2 linked regions of the Nisaea sediminum genome follow. Each later gene encodes a partner of the first gene's protein in a complex. Links are inferred from orthologs where the notes say so. Each region holds a gene or a part of one and is shown on either strand. Other genes may lie near its edges.

Region 1 (6,375 bases):
GAGAGGAACGCCTTGATCACGCGCCGGGGCATTGCCTCGATCGGCACGAAGACCCGGCGCTGACGGGCATATTCGCTGAGCAGGCGGCCGTCGCCGGCATGCACGCGGGTCATCACCGGAGGCTCGTAATCCGCCAGCTGCTTGTAGTCCGGCAGCCCGCGTCCGAAATGGTGCAGGCCCCAGAGCACGCCGCCGACCGCGACAAGGCCGCCGAGCAGAACGGTCGAGAAAAGGATCAGTACCCAGCGCATGAGTGAGGTCAGAGTCTCCGGTTGAGCCGCTATGGGGCGGCGGGACGCGCGTACATTATCACGATCAATGTGTCATGATTGTGCGCGATGTCATGTAGATGGTGCCCATCATAAAGCCCGAACACGCGATCTTGTTCAATTGGCGCGGGCGGCCGACTGAACAAGATCGAAATAGTCGTCGATGGCCCGCCGTAAAGCGGCGGCGACGCGTGTCAGATGCGCGTTCGAGCGCAACAGCTTCTCGTCGTGATTGTTCGAGAGAAAGCCGAGTTCGATCAGAACCGACGGGATGTCGGGCGCCTTCAGCACGGCGAATCCGGCGAACCGGTGGGCCGTCTTCAGCAGTTTGACCTCGCCGCGCATCTCGCGCACCAGCATGCCTGCGAAGCGGGCCGAATGGTTCATCGTCTCGCGCTGGGCGAGATCGATCAGGATGCTGGTGACTTCCGGCGTCTCTGTGCCGAAATCCATGCCGGCGATGATGTCCGACTTGTTCTCGTTCTTCGCCAGGAGGTCCGCTTCCTTGTCCGAGGCGTTTTCCGACAGGGTATAGACGGAGGCGCCCCGAAGATTTCGGTTCGGGATGGAATCCGCGTGCAGCGAGAGGAACAGGTCGGCGCCTTCGCGGCGGGCGACGGCGATACGTTCGCGCAGTTGCAGGAAGACGTCGCGGTCGCGCGTCAGAATCACCTCGTAGCGTCCGGTCCGCTCCAGCTCGCTCTTCAGCACGCGAGCGGCGTTCAGCACGATTTCCTTCTCGTAGATGCCGGAAACGCCGATGGCGCCGGGATCGACGCCGCCATGGCCCGCATCGATGGCGACGATGATCTTCTCGTTCACCGAGCGCGGCGGCCGTGTCAGCAGCGGCGGCACGGCAGGCTCCGGCGCCATGAGTCGCGGTTGTCTCTTCGCCTGGAATGCGGCGACCGACTTCTGAGACTCCTCAAGGAAGGCGGCCCGGGTCGTCGGCTTCAGATCGATCACGATCCTGGGTCCGTAGCCCTCTTTGGCCGGCAGCCTGAAGGCGGAGGCGACGGAGAACGGCTTCGCCGTGTCGATCACCAGCCGCGAGGTTCCGGGGCGAAACAGGCCGAACCGGAACCCTTTGATCTCCGCCGGACGGCGTGAATCGGGATTTGCGCCAGGCTCGAAATCGACTTCCGGCAGATCGATCACCACGCGATAGGGGTCGGCGAGGCTGAAGACGGTGAAATCCAGATCCTGCGAGAGATCCATCACGAAGCGGATCTTGTCCGGATGCTGGCCGATTCGGATGTCCCGTACCGCTCCGTCGACGGCCATAGCGTGCTGCGGCGCCGCAAGGGCACCGAGCAGGAGCGTCAGAAGGATGAACAGGCGTTGTATCACGAGCTACACCCGGTTGACGCGTCGCTGCCGCGGAGCGTCGATGCCGCAATTCCCACTATTTTTAGCGGCGGATGATCGAGATTGCAATAATATCCCAGTGTATCAGACAATTGCAGCATGGTTTTTGAGCGTCACATGAATTTTGCCGTGCCTGCAGGAAATGATTGTTCCGAAAATACAAAGTGACTATGTTACGCGTGTGCTGGACCGTTGCGGTCAGCGCGGATTTCCGCCTCAAACACTTCGGAAACGCGGCGATGAGGCTCCCCTTTTGGCGCGGGATTGCGCCTTATTCTACACAACGGGACCTGTTCCGACCGTGACCCACACTCGCTCAAATCTGTCCGTTCCTTCTCGGTGCCGCGTTGCGGCATTGCCGGGTGACGGCGGGCGCGAGGATGACGGACTGGGCCGGACGGTCGGGATCTCGACCACCGAACGGAAACGCGATGCCGGAGCCTCACTTGCTCCCCAGCACGTTTCGCCCTCACAGAACATGCCCGCGAACGCGGCGCCGATATCGGTCGGGAGAGTGAATCTCGCGATGCGGCGCGCGACCCGCGTGGCCCAGGAGTCACCTTTTAATGTCAAAACGCATGTTGATCGATGCCACCCAAGAGGAAGAGACCCGGGTGGTCCTTCTCAGTGGCAATCGTGTCGAAGACTTCGACTTCGAGACGGAGTCCCGCAAGCAGCTTAAGGGAAACATCTATCTCGCCCGGGTTACCCGGGTAGAGCCTTCGCTGCAGGCAGCCTTCGTTGAATACGGTGGAAACCGTCACGGTTTTCTGGCCTTCAGCGAAATCCATCCCGATTATTACCGGATCCCGGTAGAGGACCGTGAAGCCCTGCTTGCCGAGGAGCGGGAGGGTGGCGCGCCTGCCGAGGATCCGTCCGAAGAGAGTGCGGTCGAGGTTCCGGACATGCCGGTCGACGCAGCCGGCGACGACGATGACGAAGACGCTCCGCCGGCACCGCCGCCGGAAAGCGTCGGCGGCGACGATACCGACGATGCCGAGGACGACCGTCCGCGCAAGAACCTCTCCCGGCGCTACAAGATCCAGGAAGTCGTGACCCGGCGTCAGATCATGCTGGTTCAGGTCGTCAAGGAGGAGCGAGGCAACAAGGGTGCGGCCCTCACGACATATCTCTCGCTCGCCGGCCGCTATTGCGTGCTGATGCCGAACACGGCGCGGGGCGGAGGGGTGTCCCGTAAGATCACCAATATCGCCGACCGCAAGCGCCTGAAGCAGGTGGTCGAGGGGCTGGACGTGCCGGAAGGCATGGCGGTCATCGTTCGCACGGCTGGCAGCCAGCGGACCAAGACCGAGATCAAGCGCGATTACGAATATCTGCTCCGGCTCTGGAGCCAGATCCGCGAGAAGACGCTGACCTCGTCGGCCCCGTGCCTGATCCACGAGGAAGCGAACCTGATCAAGCGTTCGATCCGTGATCTCTATACGAGCGACATCGGCGAAGTGCTGGTCGAGGGCGAGGACGGCTATCGGATCGCCAAGGACTTCATGCGCACGCTGGTGCCGAGCCATGCCAAGCGGGTGCAGCCCTACAAGGAACAGACGGTTCCGCTGTTCCACCGTTACCAGATCGAAGGCCAGCTCGACGCGATCCACAATCCGGTCGTGCAGCTGAAGTCCGGCGGCTATCTGGTGATGAACCAGACCGAGGCGCTGGTCGCCATCGACGTCAACTCGGGCCGCGCCACGCGCGAGCGGAATATCGAGGAAACGGCGCTCAAGACCAACCTCGAGGCCGCCGACGAGGTCGCCCGCCAGCTCCGGCTGCGCGATATGGCGGGCCTGGTCGTCATCGACTTCATCGACATGGACGAGTCGCGCAACCAGCACGCCGTCGAACGTCGCATGAAAGAGGCGATGAAGAATGACCGGGCGCGCATCCAGCTCGGCCGGATCAGTCATTTCGGTCTGATGGAATTGTCGCGTCAGCGGCTGCGTCCGAGCGTGTTCGAGGCCTCGACCCAGGTTTGCTCGCAGTGCAGCGGAAGCGGCCGCGTCCGATCGACGGACTCGACGGCGCTGCATGTCCTGCGCGCGATCGAGGAAGAGGGCATCAAGCAGAAATCGAACGAGATCGCGGTCTTCGTGCCGTCCGAGGTCGGTTTCTACATTCTGAACAAGAAGCGGGACGCGCTGGCGGCGATCGAGCAGCGCTACGGCTTCCGGGTCTTCCTCGAGGCCGACGAAAGTCTGATTCCGCCGGACATGCGGATCGAGCGGATGATCCCGAAACCGGCCAGCGAAAAGCTCGACCTCGCGGCGCCGATCACGGCCGCACCGGTTGTCCACGATGACGAGGACGAGGACGAGGTCTCCGAGGAGCGGGACGACGAGCGTCGTTCCAAGCGTTCCCGCCGCCGCCGCCGCCGTGGCGGTGACAAGCGCGCCTCGGAGCAGCAGGACCAGGGTGACAGCGTCTCCGAGGAAGCCGAGGCCGGTGAAGACGCCGCGGCTGAGGCCGCTGGCGGTGAGAACGCTCCCGCAGGCGGCGAGGACGAAGACGGCGCCAAGAAGCGCCGCCGGCGCGGCAAGCGCGGCGGACGGCGTCGCTCGCGGCGCGGCAATGGCGAGGAAGGTGCGACTGCGCAGGATAATGCGGACGGCGCCGAGCAGCCGGCCGATCAGGCTGCGGCAACCGACGATGACTCCGGTGAAAGCGCGGCGCCTGCGGAAGAGACAGTGACCGCCGAGGCGGCTCCGGCTCCGGAAGAGCAGCCTGAAGAGACCCAGGCGGAAGAAACGAAGCCCAAGCGCAAGCCGCGGACCCGTCGCAAGAAGGCGGCCGAGGCCGATGCTGAAGCTCCGGCCACCGAAGAGGCGGGCGCCGCTACCGACAGTGCGGAAACGAAGGAAGAGGAGCCTGCTCCGAAACCGCGCCGCCGCAGCCGTGCGAAGAAGACCGAACCCAAGGCCGAACCGGAAACCGCCACCACCGAGCCTGCGGCTCCGTCCGAGGAGGCTGCGCCGGAAGCCGCAGTGGCCGCCGAAAGCGCGCCGCAACCGGTATCGTCCGGCAGCGGTGCGGACAAGGTCGAGGAGCCGGCCCCGGTCAGCCCCGCGGAAAGCGCGGGCGCGACTGTGGTCAATGTCGACGACAAGCCGAGCGAGGACAAACCGCGCCGTGGCGGCTGGTGGAACCGGCTGATTCCGTCCTGAGGGACCAAGCGATGTTTTGAGAGAGCGGGGCGGCGTGAGCCGCCCCGTTTCGTTTGGAAGCCTACTTTCGTGCGGCTGCCCGCGCGAGGGCGCAGAACTGCTCTACGGAAAGCGTTTCCGGCCGCGCCGTCGGATCGATCGCGGCGGCTTCGAGGAACTCGGCCCCGCCGAAACTCTTCAGCGAGGCGCGCAGCATCTTGCGGCGCTGGGAGAAGGCGGCGGCGGTGATTTTTTCCAGCACGTCCGGATCGGCTTCGGCAAGCGGGACGGCGCGGGGGCGGAGCTGGATCACCTGGGAGGTGACCTTCGGCGGCGGCGTGAAGGCACGCGGCGGGATGTCGAAGAGCGGGAAGATCTCCGCCCGCCAGCGGGCCGCGATGCTGAGCCGGCCGTAGTGCTCGGTTCCGGGTGAGGCCGCGATCCGCTCGGCCACTTCCTTCTGGAACATCAGTGTGAAGCTCTCGAATGCCTCGGCCCGCTTCAGCCAGGACAGCAGCATCGGCGTGCCGACATTGTAGGGCAGGTTCGCGACCACGCGCCGGGGGGCTTCCCCGAGGCTCGCGAGATCGACATCGAGCGCGTCAGCCTCGATGATCTCCAGCCGGCCGTCCGCCGCCTCCACAAGGTCCTGAATGGCCTCGATCGCCCGGCGGTCGCGTTCGATGGCGATCACCTTGCGGGCGCCTTCCAGCAGCAGGGCGCGGGTCAGGCCGCCGGGGCCCGGCCCGACCTCGATACAGGTTCCGTTGGCGAGGTTGCCCGCCGATCGGGCGATGCGCCGTGTCAGGTTCAGATCGAACAGGAAGTTCTGGCCGAGGGACTTCTTGGCCGAGAGCTGGTAGCGGGCGATCACGTCGCGCAGCGGCGGAAGAGCCTCGATCGCCTGGATCACCGGATCGGTCATGCGCGGGCCCGCGCCTCTGCCATCTCGCCGGCCATGGTGAGGGCGGCGATCAGACTGTCCGCATGGGCCTTTCCGGTTCCGGCGAGCTCGAGCGCGGTTCCATGATCCGGCGAGGTCCGGATGAAGGGCAAGCCGAGGGTCACGTTCACGCCCCCCCAGAAATCGACGGTCTTGATCGGGATCAGCGCCTGGTCGTGATACATGCAGATCGCCGCGTCGTAGGTCTTGCGGGCTTCCGCGTGGAACATGGTGTCGGCGGAAAGCGGGCCGACCGCTTCGATGCCCTCGGCGCGGAGCGCGGCAACGGCGGGGGCGACGACGTCCCGGTCCTCGGTGCCGATGGTGCCGTCTTCGCCGGCATGCGGGTTGAGGCCGGCGATGGCGAGCCGCGGACGCTCGCAGCCGAAGTCCCGCTTCAGGGCCTCCGCGGTGATCCGGGCCTTCGTGACGATCATCTCGGTCGTCAGCACGTCCGGCACCCGCTTCAGAGGTATGTGGATGGTGACCGGCACGACCCGAAGCTCCGGGGCGGCCAGCATCATCACAGGGGTGATCTCGGGGCCCGCAAGGGCGGCGAGGAACTCGGTATGGCCGGGATAGCGGAACCCCGCCTCGTACAGCACGCTTTTCTGGATCGGCAGGGTCACGACCGCACCGGCGC
Region 2 (4,418 bases), on another replicon or contig:
ATGATGTGGTCGATCGCCTGCATGGCGAAGTTGAAAGTCATGAACTCGACGACCGGCTTCAGTCCGCCGAAGGCGGCGCCGACGGCGAGACCGGCAAAACCGTGCTCGGTGATCGGCGTGTCGATCACGCGCTTGTCGCCGAATTCCTGCAGCAGCCCCTGGGTCACCTTGTAGGCGCCCTGGTACTCGGCCACTTCCTCGCCCATCACGAAGACGCGCTCGTCGGAGCGCATCTCCTCCGCCATCGCGTCGCGCAGGGCCTCGCGGATGGTCTGGGTCTGGACCTTGTCGAAATATTTGTCCTCGTCGCTCGCCGGCGCCTTGGCGGCGGGCGCTGACGGTGCCGCGGCAGGGGCCTCTGCAGCCGGAGCCGGCGCCGGTTCCGCGGCCGGCGCTGCGGCAGGGGCAGCCTCGGGCGCGCTAGCGTCCTCGCCCTCTTCCAGCAGCACCGCGATCGGCGTGTTCACCGCGACGTTCTCAGTGCCCGCCTCGACCAGGATCTTGCCGATGACGCCCTCGTCGACCGCCTCGACCTCCATGGTCGCCTTGTCGGTCTCGATCTCAGCGATGACGTCTCCAGCGGAGACCGTGTCGCCCTCCTTGACCATCCAGGTCGCCAGCTTGCCTTCCGTCATGGTCGGCGACAGGGCCGGCATCAGGATCTGTACGCTCATTCTCTTTCCCTCCCGCGGTCCGCGCGCGATGCGGCGCGGCGCCCACGCGCTGACTTATGCTTCGACCAGGATGTCCGTATAGAGCTCGGACGGATCCGGCTCCGGGCTCGATTGCGCGAAATCGGCGGCGTCGGTGACGATCGCCTTGATCTCCTTGTCGATGCCTTTCAGCTCGTCCTCGTCGACACCCATCTCCAACAGCGTCGCGCGCAGATGGTCGATCGGATCGTGCTCCTGCCGCATCTTATTGACCTCTTCCTTGGTCCGGTACTTCGCCGGATCGGACATGGAATGGCCACGATAGCGGTAGGTTTTCATTTCGAGGATGTAGGGGCCCTTGCCGGCGCGGCAGTGCTTCACCGCCTTCTCCGCCGCCTCGTGCACGGCAACGACGTCCATGCCGTCCACTTCCGCGCCCGGGATGCCATAGGCCGCGCCGCGCTGGAAGAGCGAGGTGCCGGCCGCCGCACGGGTCACGGAGGTGCCCATGGCGTATTTGTTGTTCTCGATGATGTAGATGACCGGCAGCTTCCAGAGGGACGCCATGTTGAAACTCTCGTAGACCTGCCCCTGATTGAGGGCGCCGTCTCCGAGATAGGTCAGGCTCACCTCTGTCGAGCCGTTGTACTTGTTCGCGAAGGCCAGGCCGGTGCCGATCGGAACCTGCGCCGCGACGATACCGTGGCCGCCGTAGAAATCCTTCTCGCGGCTGAACATGTGCATCGAGCCGCCCTTGCCCTTGGAGTAACCGCCGATCCGGCCGGTCAGCTCCGCCATGACGCCTTTGGCATCCATCCCGCAGGCCAGCATGTGACCGTGATCGCGGTAGCTGGTCACGACCTTGTCGCCCTTGCCGATCGCCGCCTGCATGCCGACCACGACCGCTTCCTGGCCGATATAGAGATGGCAGAACCCGCCGATCAGCCCCATGCCGTACATCTGCCCTGCCTTCTCTTCGAAACGGCGGATGAGCAGCATGTCGCGGTAATACGGAAGAAGTTCCGCGACATTGTTTTTCGGCGGGCTGCTGGTGCGGGATTTACGAGTCCGCGTGGATGCGCCGCGGCTGCCGCCAGCGGCTGACTTCGCTTGAGCCATCTCTCTCCCTTTCAACCGGAACGAGGCGTCGCTTTGACGAAACGATCTCCGCCTCACTTGGTGTCAAAAGAGAAATACTTCAAATTAACCTGATTTTCAACAGAGTTAACTTATTGAAAAATAAGGTAATTATGATAATTAACCTTATTACGGTTAATTCATATGTGAAGCTATTGAAATCGCCTGCGTTTCGACCGGCGCGGTCAGCCCATCGAGCGAAATGGCATCCTGATAACCGGCAAGGTCCTGGAGCACGAACTCGTCCCGCCCCTGATAGTTCAGGACGATGCGGGCCTGTTCCGTCAGGAGATCCCGGTCGATGCTTTCCGGATGCAGCATGGCCACCTTCTTCTCGAGTGCCTCACGGCGCTCCCGCAGGACCGCGAGACGGGCCTCGGCGGCCTCGATCTTGCTGTCAAGCGCGCGCCAGGCGTGAACGCCCCGGTCGCCCTCGACGGCATGAAAGACGAAATAGCCGAGGAGCAGGCAGCCGATGACCGGCCCTACGATATGCTTTGCGCGACGTTTGATCTCGAATGCGAGAGTCATCAGCTCCTCCGTTACGCAGGAGTGAATCACCGGCGAATCGGGCGGTCAACGTGAACGAAATGAGAACCTTGAATTTAAGGTTCCCAATCGGAACAATATGTTGCGAAAAAGACTCACCCGGAGGCTTGCACGAAGCCTCCGGGCGGGTTTGTCACGTAAAAAGTGTCAGGCGCGGGCGCCGAGACCTGCGCGGCCCGCATAGCGCGCCGCCGGGCCGAGATCTTCCTCGATCCGGATAAGCTGGTTGTACTTCGCCATACGGTCGGAGCGGGAGAGCGAACCGGTCTTGATCTGGCCCGCATTCACCGCGACGGCGAGGTCCGCGATGGTCGCGTCCTCGGTCTCGCCGGAACGGTGCGACATGACGGTGGTGTAGCCGGCCTTGTGTGCCGTCTCGCAGGTCTCCAGCGTCTCGGTCAGGGTGCCGATCTGGTTCACCTTCACCAGGATGGAATTGGCCGCGCCTTTGGCGATGCCTTCACGCAGGCGCTTCGGATTGGTCACGAAGAGGTCGTCGCCGACGATCTGGACCTTGCGGCCGATGCGGTCGGTCAGCGCCTTGAAGCCGTCCCAGTCGTCCTCGGAGAGCGCATCCTCGATGGAGACGATCGGGTAGCGGTTGCAGAGATCCTCGTAGAGATCGATCATACCGCCGCTGTCCAGGGTCTTGCCCTGCCCCGAAAGCACATACATGCCATCCTTGAAGAACTCGGTAGAAGCCGGGTCCAGCGCGATGGCGACATCCTCGCCCGGGCGGTAGCCAGCGGCCTCGATCGCGGACATGACGAAGCCGAGCGCCTCTTCCTCGCTCTTCAGGTTCGGCGCGAAGCCGCCTTCGTCGCCGACATTGGTGCTGTGGCCGGCTTCGGAGAGCTTCTTCTTCAGGGCGTGGAACACTTCCGCACCGACCCGCACGCCGTCCGCCAGGGTCTCGGCGGAGACCGGCATGATCATGAATTCCTGGAAGTCGATCGGGTTGTCAGCATGGGCGCCGCCATTGATGATGTTCATCATCGGCGTCGGCAGGATGTGCGCGAAGGCGCCGCCGATATAGCGGTAGAGCGGCATGTCGAAATCGGCGGCGGCCGCATGGGCGACGGCGAGGCTGACGCCGAGCATGGCATTGGCGCCGAGGCGCTCCTTCTTGTCGGTCCCGTCGAGATCGAGAAGAATCTGGTCAATGGCGATCTGCTCAGAAGCCTCCTGGTCGAGCAGCGCGTCGAAGATCTCGCCGTTCACCGCCTCGACCGCCTTCAGCACGCCCTTGCCGCCGTAGCGGCTCTTGTCGCCGTCGCGCAGCTCGAGCGCCTCATAGGCGCCGGTGGAGGCGCCGGACGGAACCGCGGCACGGCCCTGCGCGCCGGTCTCCAGGGTCACATCGACTTCCACGGTCGGATTGCCGCGGCTGTCGAGAATTTCACGCCCGGTGATATCGACGATGGCGCTCATGGGTTCGCTCTCCAGATAGACGATAAACGGTTCGGAAACGGCGGTTGAGCCGGCGCGCACAGGCATACTCGCGGCGGGGAAAGGTTGCAATGCCGTCGCGGAACTTTTGTGTCCCGGTGCCCAGTCTCATATGCTCCGGACACACGCGACGAGGGAGAGAGCAATGTCGAAACTCACCGGCCCGGCCTTTGATCCGATGGACGTCAAACCGCGGATCGGCAGCGGCTATCCGGAACAGTTCCAAAAAGGCTGCGAGGCGCGCGAGAAACGCCGGCTCGGCGATCATGGCGGGTTGGTTAATTTCGGCGTCAACCTGACCACCCTGCCGCCGGGACAGGGCTCCGCCATCCGTCACTGGCACACCATGCAGGACGAGTTCGTCTACGTGGTGTCCGGCGAACTGACCCTGATCACGGATGACGGCGAGCAGGTCCTGACCGCCGGAATGTGCGCCGCCTTCCCGAAGAACGTGCCCGACGGCCATTGCCTGGTGAATCGCTCCGGCGCGCCGGCAAGCTATCTCGAGATCGGCGACCGGACGCCGGGCGATGTCGGTCACTACCCGGATGTGGATCTCGTCGCGGACGGAAAGACCGGCACGTATGTCTTCACCAGCAAGAATGGAACGCCCTACTGAACACGCCTCGA

Evidence for each region.
Region 2: the proteins of IG122_RS20535 (region 1) and eno are in contact, whole or in part, in a solved structure (PDB 2FYM), measured with the Escherichia coli proteins. The link is inferred for Nisaea sediminum from one-to-one orthologs.

The regions. Positions count from the first base shown.
Region 1 is NZ_JACZCQ010000011.1:62,520-68,894, reverse strand. The notes cover bases 1,892-5,010. They hold IG122_RS20535 (Rne/Rng family ribonuclease), read left to right. Parts: upstream 1,892-2,203; coding sequence 2,204-4,810; downstream 4,811-5,010. Other genes in these bases: rsmA (16S rRNA (adenine(1518)-N(6)/adenine(1519)-N(6))-dimethyltransferase RsmA), read right to left, coding at 4,872-5,010. In the rest of the region: IG122_RS20545 (penicillin-binding protein 1A), read right to left, coding at 1-251; IG122_RS20540 (N-acetylmuramoyl-L-alanine amidase), read right to left, coding at 387-1,619; more of rsmA, read right to left, coding at 5,011-5,714; 4-hydroxythreonine-4-phosphate dehydrogenase PdxA, read right to left, coding at 5,711-6,375. UniProt on the Escherichia coli protein: Endoribonuclease that plays a central role in RNA processing and decay. Required for the maturation of 5S and 16S rRNAs and the majority of tRNAs. Also involved in the degradation of most mRNAs.
Region 2 is NZ_JACZCQ010000002.1:32,947-37,364, reverse strand. The notes cover bases 1,629-4,418. They hold eno (phosphopyruvate hydratase), read right to left. Parts: upstream 3,771-4,418; coding sequence 2,487-3,770; downstream 1,629-2,486. Other genes in these bases: IG122_RS03640 (cupin domain-containing protein), read left to right, coding at 3,934-4,407; IG122_RS03650 (FtsB family cell division protein), read right to left, coding at 1,926-2,321; pdhA (pyruvate dehydrogenase (acetyl-transferring) E1 component subunit alpha), read right to left, coding at 1,629-1,772. In the rest of the region: IG122_RS03660 (pyruvate dehydrogenase complex E1 component subunit beta), read right to left, coding at 1-674; more of pdhA, read right to left, coding at 729-1,628. UniProt on the Escherichia coli protein: Catalyzes the reversible conversion of 2-phosphoglycerate (2-PG) into phosphoenolpyruvate (PEP). It is essential for the degradation of carbohydrates via glycolysis.